Regions from separate parts of the Holdemania massiliensis genome, predicted to be linked through region 1. Evidence: predicted binding sites of a transcription regulator. Region 1 holds the regulator's gene; each other region holds the start of a gene.
The links. The regulator HrcA, encoded in region 1, represses chaperone genes, less so after heat shock. The targets are predictions, from matches to a motif close to TTTTAGCACTNNNNNNNNNNNAGTGCTAAAA.

Region 1 (5,037 bases):
GACCAGCGGTGCACTTTCAGCATTCGGGGAAGAATCAGCGTTGTTCTTGGGGGTGCGGGAACAACTGCTGAGGGCAACGCTCAAACACAGAAATCCCAGTATGGAAACCAGGATTTTTGTGCGGCGTGAATTGTTATTTCTTTTCCTTGAAGTCGGCATCGACGACATTGTCATCCTGAGCGTCTGTGCCCGCATCAGCGCCCTGGGCACCCGCCTGCTGCTGATACATCGCCTGAGCCATATCGTTGGCTGCCTTTTCAAGCTGATCCATCTTGGTTCTCAGTGTATCCATATCATTGTTATCGATCGCTGTGCGCAGTTCATCACGCAGTTTCTTGACTTCTTCCTTCTGCTGATCCGTAACATTCGCATTTTCCGTATTCAACGTTTCGTCAATCTGATTGATGAAGGCTTCCGCACGGTTCTTCAATTCGATTTCCTCTTTGCGCTTATCGTCTTCAGCCTTGTGATCTTCAGCCTCACGAACCATCCGATCGATTTCTTCATCGCTCAATCCTGAAGAGTTGGAGATGGTAATCGACTGGGATTTGCCTGTTCCCTTATCTTTTGCGGAAACATGGACGATACCGTTAACGTCGATGTCGAAAGTGACTTCGATCTGCGGAACACCGCGGCGGGCCGGAGCGATTCCGCCTAACTGGAAGTTGCCTAAGGTCTTGTTATCATTGGCCATTGGACGTTCGCCCTGCAGAACATGGATATCTACAGCCGGCTGATTGTCCGCTGCCGTCGAGAAGACCTGGCTCTTGGATGTCGGGATCGTTGTATTTCTTGGGATCAGCACGGTCATGACGCCGCCCAGCGTTTCAATACCTAAGCTTAATGGTGTAACGTCCAGCAGCAGAACATCCTTGACATCACCGCTGATGACGCCGCCCTGGATCGCTGCGCCTAAGGCTACAACTTCATCCGGGTTGACAGAACGGTTCGGCTCCTTGCCTAATTCCTGACGAACAGCTTCCTGAACGGCTGGGATTCGGGTAGAACCGCCGACTAACAGAACCTGATCAATATCATTCTTGGTTAAACCGGCATCCTTTAAGGCCTGACGGACCGGAATAACAGTGCGGTCGACCAGTGACTTAGTCATGGAATCAAACTGAGCACGAGTTAATGTGGCTTCAAAGTGCAGCGGTCCGGCTGCCCCAGCGCTGATAAACGGCAGGGAAATCTGTGTCTGAACCATCCCGGACAGATCCTTCTTCGCTTTTTCCGCCGCTTCCTTCATTCTCTGCAGCGCCATCCGATCCTGTTTCAGATCAATGCCATTTTCTTTTCTGAACTGATCTGCCATCCAGTCGACAACGACGTTATCAAAATCATCGCCGCCTAAGTGGTTGTCACCGGCTGTGGCCAAAACTTCAAATGTGCCGTCAGCCAGATCCAGGATGGAGACGTCGAAGGTTCCGCCGCCTAAGTCAAAGACGAGAACTTTCTGTTCTTTATCGGTCTTATCGATACCGAAGGCCAGCGCAGCTGCTGTCGGTTCGTTGATGATTCGTTCGACTTCCAGACCAGCAATCTTGCCGGCATCTTTGGTCGCCTGACGCTGCGCATCGTTGAAGTAAGCCGGAACGGTGATGACCGCCTTGTCGACCTTCTCCCCCAGATAGCTTTCAGCGTAATCCTTCATATAACCTAAGATCATTGCGGAAATTTCCTGCGGTGTATATTCCTTGCCGTTGAGCTGAACTTTTTCGTTCGTCCCCATTTTCCGCTTGATTGAAATGACAGAATCCTTGTTGGTGACAACCTGACGTTTTGCCGCATCGCCGACGATCCGTTCGTTATTCTTAAAAGCGACAACGGACGGCGTTGTCCGGTTGCCTTCCGGATTGGTGATTACTTTGGCTTCATTGCCTTCCATGACGGCAACACAGCTGTTGGTTGTACCTAAGTCAATACCGATAATTTTTCCCATAATTGAAATCCTCCTTATTTATTTGTTTTCTACTTTTTTATTCGCTGACCTTGACCATCGCGGCGCGCAGAATCCGATCTTTTAACAGATAGCCCTTCTGCAGGACCTCGACGACCTGGTTGGGTTCAGCACCTTCCACCGCTTCCATCATCAATGCCTGATGGAAATTCGGATCAAACTCTTTGCCCAGCGCTTCGATCTCGCTCACGCCTTCTTTCGTCAAAGCATGAATGAGCTGCTGATAAATCATTTCAACACCTTTGCGGTAACTTTCCGTCTCCGGGGTCGGCTCAATCGCCAGCGCCCGTTCCAGATTATCCAAAACCGGCAGGATATCCAACGCAAAGCTTTGGATCCGGTATTTCCGGGTCTGCTCGGCTTCCTGCTGGAGCCGGCGGCGTGTATTCTCCGTATCGGCGTAAGCCTTCAGATATTCGTTTTTGAGCCGAACATTCTCACCTTCCAGCTCGCTGATGCGGGTTTTCAGTTCTTCAATTTCATTTTTCTTGGAGAAAAAGCCTTTCTTTTTCTCCTCTTTTTTGTCTTCCTTTTTTTCTTCCTGCGAAGCGTCAGACGCAACTTCCACTGCTTCTTCCGCAACCTCTTTCGACATTTCTTCTGCCGTCTGCGGCTGTTCTGCAGCTTCACCTTCCGGTGTTGGATTCGGTTTCACGTCTTCCTTCATCGTTTCTTTTTTCATTTCTTCCTGGTTACTCATGGCTGCCTCCTTTTCCGTATAAACTCTCGATCGACTGACTGACCAGTTCCAGCAGCGAAACAATTCTGTCGTAATCCATTCGGGATGGACCAAAGACCATCAGCTGGCCTTCCTCATCACCGCCGAGCTTGAATTTACTGGTCACAACAGCCATGTCATTCACCCAAACCAGCTGCGCGTTTTCATTCATCTTTAACGCCAGCTCTGAATTGGCAGTCATTCCGATCTGCCGCCACAGGCTTGGATTTTCCATCATGGCCATCAATTCCTTCAGCTTTTCAATATCGGCAAATTCCGGCTGATACAACATATTGTTCTGACCGCTGAAATACACATTTTCACTGGCAAACTTGACGAAGGCATTGACAAACGCCTGAAACAACATCTCATGCCGCTTGACATGCGCTGCCAGGATCGGTTTGATCGAATCCATCTTATCGACAACATCTTTGATCAAGGTGCCCTTCAATCGGTCGTTCAGAATCTGGCAGCAGGTTTGAATATCTTCTACTGACAGGTCGTCGTCGAACTGGAACGTCCGGTTCTCCGTATGTCCCAGATCGGTAATAAAGACTGCCACAGCACTTCGGTTGCTGATCGGGAACAGCTTGACATGCTCCAGTCGCTGCCGGCTGGCATCCGGCCCCAGAACCCCTGAAGTCAGATTGGTCATCTGCGAGAGAATGTTGCAGCTCTCACGGATCGCATCATCCAAATTCAATGGCTTGCTGGCCAGCTGCTGACGAACAGCCACTTCCAGCTGATGCTCAAGCTTGTGTTCCATCAGATGTTCGCAATAAAACTTATACCCTTTTGTGGAAGGCACGCGGCCGCTGGAGGTATGGGTCTTTTCGAGCAGGCCCATTTCTTCCAGAACCATCATATCATTGCGAATCGTTGCGCTGGAGTAAGGGAGCTGATACTTTTCCATCAGAGTCTTGGAACCGACCGGCTCGGCTGTCTGAACGAACTCATCGACAATCGCCTTGAAGATTTCAATCCGCCTCGGTGTCAGCATCTCCTCGCCTCCTTTAGCACTCTTTCCCGATGTCTGCTAACAGTATAATCCAGCTTGTTAGCACTGTCAAGTCAAAAGTGCTAATATTTTTCAAGTTTTCAAGCTTTTCGCAGTTCGTTTTTCAAGTAGATGCTCATACACTTCAACAGGAGGCTTTTTGCCTATGAAAAAAGGAATGACCCTCATTTTTTTTGCTCTGCTGGCCGCCTTGCTTTATTATGGGTCGGTCACCTATCAAGCGTCCTGCCAGGCCCTGGCCATCTGGTTCGAGAAGCTTGTTCCCTCTTTATTTGCCGCGATGGTTGTCATCCGGATTCTGGATGGACAGGGATTGCTGCGCGCCGTATCCCGGCGGCTGTTCGGGTTTACCGAAAGCTTGTTTCATATTTCCCCGGATGCTTTTTCACTTGTCTTCGCTTCCTTTTTCCTCGGTTCCCCAGCGGGACAGATCCTGATTGATGATTATGTTGAAAGCGGGCGTCTGACACAGACAGAAGGAAAAAGATTAGCCTGCTGTGTCACCGTCAGTACTCCCTCGTTTGTTCTGATCACCTGCGGTTCAGTCTTACTTCAGTCTTTTCAATATGGTTTGATGATCTGGCTGGCAGAATTTTTTGCGGTGATGCTGCTGCTGTTTTTTACCCGCAGCACGCCGGTCACATTGCAGTTAGATTCAAGCCGCGAAGTTTGCAGTCTGTTTGAGAACCTGAAAGAGGCTGTTGTTCAGGCGGGGATCAGCTTGTATTTCATCGGCGCTTATTTATTGTTAACCTTAGTGCTGCTGAATCTGCTGACGATGAAGCTGCCGACCTCATGGCTGCTGCCGATTCAATGTGCCACCGAGTTTTCATTAGGCACAAATAATTTGGCCCTGCTGCCCTTAGCACCTTGGATCAAAGCCCTGCTGATGACACTGGTACTGGGCTTTGCCAGCTTCAGTGTTCATCTTCAGGTGCTCTCCCTCACGCCCCACCTCAAGCTCGCTTATCCCCGGTATTTCAGCTTCCGCCTTTTGCAGATGGGCTTGGCAGGCGGTGTATTTTTACTCTTGCAACTGCTGCAGCTGTGGCGGAGCTGACTTCTTAAGGTCTTTTCCATAAGATCATCCCCAAGAAAAGCCAGCGTTCTTTATCCGCTTCGTCCATGAAATTCATTATTCATTGAACCTGCGTGGCTTTTTCTTCCGTTTTCGACTGTGTAATCATCCAAGTCGCCGCAACTCATGCTCAGTGAACGGATGATCCTTAATTAAATAGTAAAGCAAGTTCGCAGCTTTCTTCTCAATATTTGGATATCGCTTCTGCTCAAAAACGTTTTGGTAAGCTGCAGCTGAAATTCCTTCCCGTTTTCCTTACAATG
Region 2 (5,037 bases), 1.5 Mb from region 1:
GCTGGCGGCGCTTGTACAGAACCATCGGACCACCAAACTGCCGAAGATAAGTACGGCCGCTAAGCTTAGCTGCAGAGCGTTCAGCTGATTTTTCCATAAGGCTTCCAACACAAAAGCGAAGGTAAATAAAATGATCATGTTGGCGATCAAACTGCCCCATTGCAGCAAAACCTGATCCCGGATAGCCTGTTTGGATTCGGGCACGGCCTGAATCAGTCGTTTATTGATCATCATTGAGAAAACTCCTCCCATCAAAATGTTAACTTAAGATAACATTAAGCTTAAAAAGAATGCGGATAATGTACCCGCGTTCTTTTTATCTTCAACATGATGAAATTTAACACTGATTAACCAGTTTGTCAATCAAAAAGTTAAATTAAGCTAACAATGATTTGCATTTTCTTCAGGATTCACAGGGGCTGAGCCAGAGTTAGATTCTCGCAGAAATGAATGTCTGCTTTTATTGAGCTTCAAGCCATGCGGGAAGATCCTGCAGCGTATTCTCGGTATTTAACAGATAAAAGGAATCTGTAATTTTCTTCTGTGAACGATGCTGCAGAGCAGGGATACTTCTCAATCGCTGTTTGGAAAAGAACGCACTGAAAGATTCCATGCCCTCCTCAAAGATTTTCTCATAGTCTTCAGTGGTGTCAGGAAGCCGGGTAAACCAAAGGATGGGTTCCATATAAAAGACATAGAGTGCGCTTGGATTGTTCAGTGTGCAATTAGCGATTTCTTTTAAGAGGATCGAACAGCCGTGAACGGTATCCTTTTCATCGCAGAATAACAGATAGTAGTCATCTTCCATCTCACTCAAACGCTCCAGCTGCGTTTCGTCAATAACCAGAGGTTCAGGTGTTTTTGAAATTTCAGCTCCCAGCGCACTTTTCTTGGATCCACAGGCAGAAAGCAGAAGCAGGCTAAGCATAAAGCAGATTAGTTTTCGGGAAAGCATAATTAAGAACCTCCTTTTTCTTTTTGTCATTTCTCAATCCTATACAAGCTGATGAAATGTCCGATGTCCTGATTTCAGGTTATCGTATCTGATCGATTTTTGCAATGATCTGTTAAAAATTCGGGCATAAAAAAAGCCCATCGGAATTCGCCGATGGGCAGGAATTAAAAGAATAATATGGAAGTGTCTTAACAGGCTTTCAGTTTGGCGTATAATTCGTCTTCTAATAAAGCGCTGCCGGCAGCGGCGTTAGCGGCGGCTTGCTTTGGCGACTTGGCCCCGGGAATAACGACAGGTTGGCAAGGATGGTTAAGAATATAGCGCAGACTGGTTTCGATCAGATTTTCACGGCCTACAGCGGCGATGATCCGGTCTAAGCGGTCCATTTTCTGCAGATAAACCTCACGGGCACTGCCGCCTTCATTGAACGGAGTTCGGATCGTGTCCGTGAAGTGTGTTTCACGGGTATAATGACCAGAAAGAATGCCTTGGGCTAATGGGCCGCGGACAAGCACGCCGATGTTGTTATTCAGGCAGTAGTCCAGCATGCCGTTGGTTTCCGGGGCTTTGTTGATCAGCGAATAATCCAGCTCAACCACCTCGCAGCTGCCGCGGCGGTTAAATTCTTTCAGGACATTCAGATCATCCGTTGAGATTCCATAATGATGGATCAATCCCCGCCGTTTCAGCTCATCCAGTCCATCCAGCCAGGGCTCGACTTCCTCCGGTTTTAAATCATTGAGATGACACAGCGCAACATCCAGGTAATTTGTCTGTAAGCGAAACAGCGAAGCGTGGCAGGCTTCGATCACGATATCGCCACAGGTAAACTGCATCGCTCCGCCGAAACGTTTGGCCCAGTTGCCGAATTTGGAGATGAAGACGACATTTTCACGCAAGCCTTTTAAGGCTTGTCCCAGCCGCTCCTCCGAACAGCCTCCAGGGATGCCGTATGCATCCGCTGTATCAAAAACGGTAATACCTTGGTTGTAAGCGGTCTGAATTGTATCGTAAACCTGTTTTTCATCCAGCTCGCCCCATTGATTGCCAATGTTCCAGGTTCCCATGCCCACCGCCGAAACATCCAATCCTGTTTTTCCTAGTTTTCTTTTCAGCATATGTTTCCTCCTGACTTTTTCTCATTATATCATTGTCAGCGAAGGAAAGGGAATTCATCAGGCAGCTTCAGTTTTAAAACCTGTGACTGAAACGGCCTGCTTCGGCGTGGTTCCTTGAGGATTGATTATCTGTTCAGCTGTCAAAAAGGGCGAAGCTTCGCTGTTTCTGTACGATAGACTTAGAACACAGCCTGTCAATTTAGAATTTCTTGCAGAAAGTCGCGAAGAAGTGTTGACAAAGAAGCTTGGCAGACTATAATAATAAGTGCTAGCACTGATGAAGCAAGAGTGCTAAGGTGAGCGATAAGGAGGAATTACGATGATTAGACCATGTAATGATTTTGTGCTCTTAGAGAAAGAAAAGGCAGAAGAAAAAACCGCCAGCGGGATTATCCTGACTGACAAAAACACAGAAAAACCGACCGTCGGCAAGGTGCTGGCAGTCAACGGCGGACATGAAGTTGACGGCAAGCATGTAGATTGCTGCGTCAAAGTCAACGACCGTGTTATCTACGAAAAGTACGGCGGAACAGAAGTCAAGATCGACGGTGTGGAATATCTGTTAGTCCAGGAATCCAAGATCATGGCTGTAATTGAATAAATAAAAAATAAGGAGGAATGAGAATATGGCGAAGGAAGTCCGTTTTTCTAAAGATGCCCGCGTTGCAATGATGAAGGGCGTCGACACGCTGGCCGATACGGTCAAAATTACATTGGGTCCGAAAGGCCGTAATGTTGTTCTGGAAAGAAGCTATGGTTCACCGCTGATTACCAATGACGGTGTTACGATCGCAAAAGAAATCGAATGTGAAGATAAAATTGAAAACATGGGCGCCAAGCTGGTTCTGGAAGTAGCGTCCAAGACCAACGATACAGCTGGCGACGGCACAACAACCGCGACGCTTTTGGCACAGTCGATGATCCACAAAGGCATGAGCAGCGTTGAAAAAGGAACCAATCCGGTTCTGATGAGAAGCGGTATGGAAAAAGCCGCGAAGTTCATTGCCGACAAGCTGCTGGAACAGACGCATAAAGTTGAAACCAACCAGGATATTGCCCAGGTTGCGGCGATTTCTTCCGGGGATGCGGAAGTCGGCGAAATCATTGCCAAAGCGATGGAAAAGGTCGGCCGTGAAGGCGTAATTACCGTGGATGAATCCAATGGCTTTGAAACGGAGCTGGAAACGGTTGAAGGTCTTCAGTATGACAAAGGCTTCATCAGCCCATACATGGTTTCCAACCGGGAAAAGAACGAAGCCGTGCTGGATAATCCATATATCTTAGTAACAGATCAGAAGATCAACACGATCCAGGAAGTTCTGCCGTTGCTGGAAAAGATCGTTCAGACCAACAAGCCGTTATTGATCATTGCTGATGATATTGATCAGGAAGTCGTTGCAACGCTGGTTCTGAATAAGTTAAGAGGCACCTTCAATGTAGTCTGCACCAAGGCGCCAAGCTTCGGCGACAATCAGAAGGCCATGCTGGAAGATATCGCAATTGTTACCGGTGCGAAGTATTTCGCCAAGGATCTGGCCATGGAGCTGAAAGACGGCGAAATTGAAGATCTCGGTCACGCAAATCGGGTTGTCGTTAAGAAAGACGACACGACGATTGTCGGCGGAACTGGTGAGAAAGAAAAAATTGACGATCGGATTGCAGAATTGAAGCAGCAGATTGAAAATACAACGCAGGAATACGACAAGAAGCGTCTGAATGAACGTCTGGCGAAGCTGACAACCGGTGTTGCGATTGTCAAGGTTGGCGCTGCGACAGAAAGTGAAATGAAAGAAAAGAAGCTGAGAATTGAAGATGCTCTGAATGCAACGAAAGCGGCAGTCATGGAAGGCATCGTCATCGGCGGCGGCGCAGCTCTGGCTTCCATCTACCGTGAATACCGCGATGAGCTGAAGGGTGAAACATCCGACGAACAGAAGGGTATCAGTGCCGTCTTTGAAGCCATCGTTAAACCGTTGTACCAGATTGCGGAAAACGCTGGTTATGATGGGGATCAGATTGTTTCCCGTCAGCTGACAGAAGGCAAGAACATCGGCTTTGACGCGAAGAAGGGTGAATGGGTCGATATGTTTGAAGCTGGTATTGTGGATCCGACAAAGGTTACTCGCAACGCTCTGCTGAATGCAGCTTCGATTTCAGCCCTGTTCATCACCACCGAAGCGGCGGTCGCTGAATTGCCGGAAAAGAATGCTCCAGCAGCTCCAGCTATGCCTGAAGGCGGCATGTACTAAGCCTTCATTCCTATAACATTGAGTTCCAGGCAGACAGCACATCCCCCAGTGCTGTCTGTTTTTTTATTGTTTCATTCATGATTTCAAAACTATCAATTAAAATTAGTTTTACGAATTGTGAAATATATTTCATAATTCATTTTTAGCAGTGATAAAATTATTACATTTCTAGTTTTATCCACCCTTATTTCTATTTATATATATTTCTTTAAATATTACATTCTGAACATTCCCTATATCTTTATGAAATTTTGTTTGACAAGAGTTTCACTTTATAATAATTTACCTTAGTAAGGGCTTACAGGGGGAATAACAATGTTTAATATTATTAAGTATATTAAATTTTATCTGCGAAGATGATTTTTTGTTTTTTATTAAAAGACCATAAAAAGAAATAAGGGGAGAAAAAATGTTTAAGAGAGTAAAAAAAGTTTTGGAATGTATTTTAATCATCTGTTTGTTGACAATCCAAATCAATGATGCTGCAATTGTTGCTCAAGCTGAAAATAATCGCGTTCGCTTAAAGCCGACACAAGGTTATCAAACAATAGAAGTTAACCAGGGAAGAAAAGAATCAAGGCTAACAACAAATGAAGAAGTACCTGATGATACAATATCAGGCCAACCTTCTGATTCTGAGACAACGCCTGAACCTACACAAGAACCTGAAAATCCAGAACTGACACCAGAGCCAACTGCAGAACCAACTCAGCAG
Region 3 (5,037 bases), 2.2 Mb from region 1:
TCTTCGGCTACTTCGGCGTTGCGAAAATGGGCGTTGCCGGAGCGGCGGTGGCAACGGTCATCGGTCAGATCCTGGCGATGATCTTTGTGTTGATCGTTTTGAAAGTCGGAACGCATGAAGTTGATATCGCACCCTGGCGGCACCATCCGCAAATGCAGGCGGCCAAGGATATCTACCGCGTTGGAATTCCAACGTTTGTCATGAACGCAATCGGCTCCCTCACCACGACAGCGATGAACGCCATTCTGATGAGCTTTTCCGCAACGGCAGTGGCAGTGCTGGGAATCTATTTTAAGCTTCAGTCGTTTGTTTTTATGCCGATTTTCGGGTTAAACCAGGGCGCGATGCCGATCCTGGGCTACAATTACGGCGCGGGGGATGAAAAACGTTTTACTCGCACGCTCGTCTTATCCTTCGGCGTGGCCGTGGCGATCATGTTAGCCGGCACGGTTCTGTTCTGGACGATGCCGGAAATGCTTTTGAAGCTGTTTAACGGTTCTGATCAGATGCTGAAGCTGGGCAGCTATGCGCTCAGAATTCTGGCGCTGTGCTTCCTGCCGGCTGCCTGCAGCATCATCATGACCACGATGTTTCAGGCGTTGGGCAAAGGCTTGATGAGTTTGGTCATGTCGCTGTTGCGCCAGTTGGTTTTCATCATTCCGATGGCCTGGATTCTCGGCCAGCTCGGCGGACTGAGCGCCGTTTGGTTCTGTTATCCAGCCGCCGAAGTGTTGGTGGCGGTGATCTTTATCCCGATAGCCTTAAAAACGATTAAACGCAGTTTTAATGCAGAACGCCGTGAAAATGGGGCATACTGAAAAAGCACGATCCAAAGCAAGGTGATAAAATGAAAAAAGCATGTTCTGTTCTGTATGGCGCTTCCGCCGTTTTGATGATCTACAGTACGATCTTTCAGCTGCAGCATCAGCTCTATGCGAAGCTGGGCTATCTTGTCCTGGCCCTCGGCGTTCAGCTGATCGGCCCGCTTGTTGTCAAAGCCCTCAAGCTGAAAGAGGCTTGGGGATTGTTGTTCTGGGCGCAGCTGTTTATCGCTGTGGCGATGATCATCGGCAATACCCTGAACGGTTATGCCATTCCTTACTTCGATAAAGTGCTGCATTTCAGCTCCGGCATCCTGATCTGCGCGGTGATCACGCTGGTCTATTGCTGGCTGAAACAAAGCTGGACGGAAAGCACGCCGCGTGATTATCTTCTAAAATGCTTATCCATTCAGGGAATCAACATGATGATAGCCTTTCTCTGGGAATGCTTTGAATTCGCCTGTCTGATCTTTCTCAATATCGACGCGATTAATCACTATACCCAAGGCGTTTACGATACGATGACCGACATGATCGTCTGCTTCTTAGGCGGTCTGGTCTTTCTGTTTTTGCTTACGCGCAGCGAACGCAAAGGGAAAAAAGATCCGCTGCTGCATTCACTTGAAACGTTTTATAAAACCAACCTGCAAGGCCGCTGAGGCCTTTTCTTTTTGAAAAATACACGTTGAGAGATCCGCGGCCCATTCTGAAATGGAAACAAAAAAGCAAAATAAATCTTTGAACGCCGAGGCATACTAGAGGCCAGGAGGAAATCAGGATGCAGATTGAAGGAATAATTCACAATACACCCCAGCCCTATCTTGAGCTTGCGGCGGATGCGGCGCTGCCGGAAGGACCGCTGATCATCATGCTTCAAACTCAGCTGTTTAAACAGAAGGCAGAAAGAAAAGGACAAATCTGGACGCTGGAACTTCCGGAGGAAGTCTGTTCACAATCTGAGCTTACCGAAGGCAAAACGGTCAGCCTGTGGCTGGAACCAGAATCCGGTCACAGTTTGGCAGAATGTCCGCAGGCCTTACAGGAAGCACTCTTAGCCAACCGCAGTGCCTGTTATTTTTTTCAGCTGCTGGATCCGGAGCAGCGCGGGCGTATTATTCATTATGCGGAACAAGGGGTGGAAGATCAGCGCATTCGGCGGATCGACAAAATTGTTGCGATGCTCTATGAACGACGCACTTTGTGAACTTGTGAAATTAAATGAAGAAAATTAGCACTAACTACTTGACAGTGCTAAATAATGTGATATACTAAAATTGCAAGTTGGGAAAGACCCAATAAGCCAGGAATAAGACAGATAGAAAGAGGCGATTCAAGATGAGATTTGTACCGAACACCTGGATGGACAGCTTGGCCGACGAGGTTCTTAAGGATCCATTTTTCAGAAAGAATACTGTCCCGGCTGTCATGAAAACCGATATTCGCGAACGAGAAGATGGGTATCTTCTGGATATTGAGCTTCCTGGATTTAAAAAGGAAGAAATCAAAATGGAGCTGGAAGACGGCTATCTGACCATCGCAGCCGCGCACACAGCAAGCAGCGAGGAAAGAAGTGAACAAGGCAAGCTGGTGCGTCAGGAACGTGTCAGCGGCAGCTGCACCCGGACTTACTTTATCGGTGAAGAAATGAACGTCGAGGACATTAAGGCTCGTTATGAAAATGGTGAGCTGAAGGTCTTCGTACCGAAAAAAGACCCGCAGGTCATGCAGACCAAGAAAACGATTTCCATTGATTAACTTCTCTGAGCGATCAGAGTTCAGATCAGGCAGTATCGCATAAGTTGAAAACAGAAAGAGGTGTGATGTATGAGATTACTACCAAGAATGATGTTTGACGACTTCTTTGATGACATGTTTGATGAACCTTTGCTCCATCGCAATGCGATCACCGCAATGCGCTGCGACATTCGTGAGAAGGACGGCAGCTATCTGCTGGATATTGAGCTGCCAGGCTATACCAAAGAAGATATTAAGATGGATTTGGAAAACGGCTATCTGACCGTATCCGCGCTTCGCAATACCAGTAAAGAAGAAAAGGACGATCAGGGCAATGTGATCCGCCAGGAACGTGTCCAAGGCTCCTGCTCCCGCAGCTTCTATGTCGGCGAAGCGATCACGCCGGAAGACATCAAAGCGCACTATGACAACGGTGAATTGAAGATTGTTCTGCCGAAGAAAGACGCGCCGGCAGTGGAAACGAAAAAGACCATCATGATTGAATAATCTAATCTTTAAATCAGCGGTATCCTGGATTCCGCTGGTTTTTTCTTTGTTCAGTTTGGCAATGAACCCAATCAGAAATAAATGAGATCCAAGGTCAAGGGCAGAGGATCAGTCTGCCGCGCTTTTAGTCAGCCGTCAGCCGGATATTTGCGGCTTGGATCAGGCAAGGGAAAGCACAGTACTTATTCTATAAGGAAGAATTGACAGAATCTGATGATTGTCTATCGCTTCCTCCGTCACCATCGGCTATACTTGGACTGTAAACCGTAGAGGAGGGAAAATCAGGTGAATACAATCGAAATCCTAGTCACCTGCCTGGCTTTGTCGCTGGATTGCTTTGTGGTTATGATGGCGCGGGGCGCCGTGATGAATCCGCAGGAACACCGCCGCTCGCTGATTAACAGTTTTATCTTTGCCGGATCGAGCCTGCTGATGATCGTCTTGGGATCGCTGGCCGGTTCCCTGATCAAGAGTCAGCTTGTGCTGCATGTCAATCAGGTGATCGCAGCGCTGATCCTGTTTGCCCTAGGCTGCTTCCTGTTAATTCAGGCCTTTCGGCAAAAAGCCTTTGAAGAACGTCATGATGACAGTTTTAATTACAAAAAAGTCTTATTCCTGGGATTGATCACCAGTGTTGATGTTTTCCTGTTGGGAACCTGCATGACCTTGCTGCAGGCAGATGCCTTTCAGGTGTGCTTAATTTCCACATTGGTAACGCTGGCTTGCGTGGAATTGGGACAGCAGATCGGCTATCGTTTAGGTCTGGCCTATCGCCGGACCATCTTTACAGCCGGCAGCGTGATTCTCTTTCTGATCAGCCTTAAGGTTCTTTTCCAGGTGCTGACGCATCTGCGCTAGGGGGGAGATCATGGAAAAACGGGGGATGATGAAACGCTTTCTGGCAGAAAGCCTGAAAGAGCTCATGCTGCAGAAAAGCTTTGAAAAGATCACGATTAAGCAAATCTGCGATAAAACCGGCGTCATCCGCGCCACGTTTTATAATTATTTTGAAGACAAATACGCAGCTTTAAGTTATATCATTTATCTGGATACTGTCGATACAGCGCTTCCTTATATAGAAAAGAAGCAATTCCAGCAGGCGGTCAAAGCGATGCTTGATAAATTCGTGGAAAGTCGTGAATTTTATCAAATTGCTTTCCGGATCACCGGTCAGAACAGCTTTTCGGATCTGTTTGAAGAAAACGTTCAGCAGTTATTTGCGGAGATGTTCCGCCGTTACGGTCGGACCGAAAAGCTGGGAACGATGACCGAAGATGAACTCGCTGGCTATTTCGGCAACAGTTTATGTTACACGGTCAGTCACTGGCTGTGCCGCAATCGAAACATGGACAGTGAAACATTTTTAAAGCAGTATGGAGCCGTTCTGACCAGTTCCGTCTTTGATTTTCTCGATATGCCTCAAGGCAGTGCCAGCGGTTTGTAAGCCTTCGTGAGAGAAAATAATCGAACTGTCTGAAATGTGGAAAACTTCATGGAAGAAGGCTTGACAGGGGAGTGGAAGCGTGATAATTTTTAAACAGTTAACCGACTGACGGAAGTGGAATTGACCACAGGGAAGTTAATGCAGAACAGAGCCGACCGTCTGGGCCATTAAGGACCAGCAGTGCGGCTTTTTTTCGTAAAAGGAGGAAAAAAGATGAAAGAGTATGAGCTGAAATACGGATGCAATCCCAACCAGAAACCAGCCAGCGTCGACATTGAAGAGGGAGATCTGCCGTTTACGGTACTGAATGGCCGTGCCGGGTATATCAATTTGCTGGATGCCCTCAATGCTTGGCAGCTTGTCAAAGAATTGAAAGAAGCAACCGGAATGGCGGCCGCTGCTTCATTTAAGCATGTATCTCCCGCCGGCGCCGCGATTGGCCTGCCGTTGGACGACACCATGAAAAAAATCTACTTCTGTGAAGACACGGAGCTTTCGCCGATTGCCTGTGCGTACATCCGCGCCCGCGGG

Region 2: a site for HrcA is predicted at 2,340-2,370, ahead of MCG46_RS03730 (co-chaperone GroES). Genes of this name have one in related genera too.
Region 3: a site for HrcA is predicted at 2,048-2,078, ahead of MCG46_RS00700 (Hsp20/alpha crystallin family protein). Genes of this name have one in related genera too.

Annotation. Positions count from the first base shown of each region.
Region 1 covers NZ_JAKNTK010000001.1:2,308,189-2,313,225, forward strand. The annotation lists gene MCG46_RS10610 (polysaccharide deacetylase family protein) at 1-84, opposite strand, end outside; gene dnaK (molecular chaperone DnaK) at 134-1,942, opposite strand; gene grpE (nucleotide exchange factor GrpE) at 1,980-2,660, opposite strand; gene hrcA (heat-inducible transcriptional repressor HrcA) at 2,653-3,678, opposite strand; gene MCG46_RS10630 (hypothetical protein) at 3,842-4,756, shown strand.
Region 2 covers NZ_JAKNTK010000001.1:806,242-811,278, forward strand. The annotation lists gene MCG46_RS03715 (ABC transporter ATP-binding protein/permease) at 1-234, opposite strand, end outside; gene MCG46_RS03720 (hypothetical protein) at 461-955, opposite strand; gene MCG46_RS03725 (aldo/keto reductase) at 1,144-2,073, opposite strand; gene MCG46_RS03730 (co-chaperone GroES) at 2,393-2,674, shown strand; gene groL (chaperonin GroEL) at 2,700-4,322, shown strand; gene MCG46_RS03740 (DUF6531 domain-containing protein) at 4,732-5,037, shown strand, end outside.
Region 3 covers NZ_JAKNTK010000001.1:151,479-156,515, forward strand. The annotation lists gene MCG46_RS00685 (MATE family efflux transporter) at 1-818, shown strand, start outside; gene MCG46_RS00690 (hypothetical protein) at 848-1,480, shown strand; gene MCG46_RS00695 (YdeI/OmpD-associated family protein) at 1,600-2,025, shown strand; gene MCG46_RS00700 (Hsp20/alpha crystallin family protein) at 2,157-2,576, shown strand; gene MCG46_RS00705 (Hsp20/alpha crystallin family protein) at 2,646-3,062, shown strand; gene MCG46_RS00710 (manganese efflux pump MntP family protein) at 3,348-3,920, shown strand; gene MCG46_RS00715 (TetR/AcrR family transcriptional regulator C-terminal domain-containing protein) at 3,931-4,506, shown strand; ZMP/ZTP riboswitch at 4,598-4,678, shown strand; gene MCG46_RS00720 (phosphoribosylaminoimidazolecarboxamide formyltransferase) at 4,720-5,037, shown strand, end outside.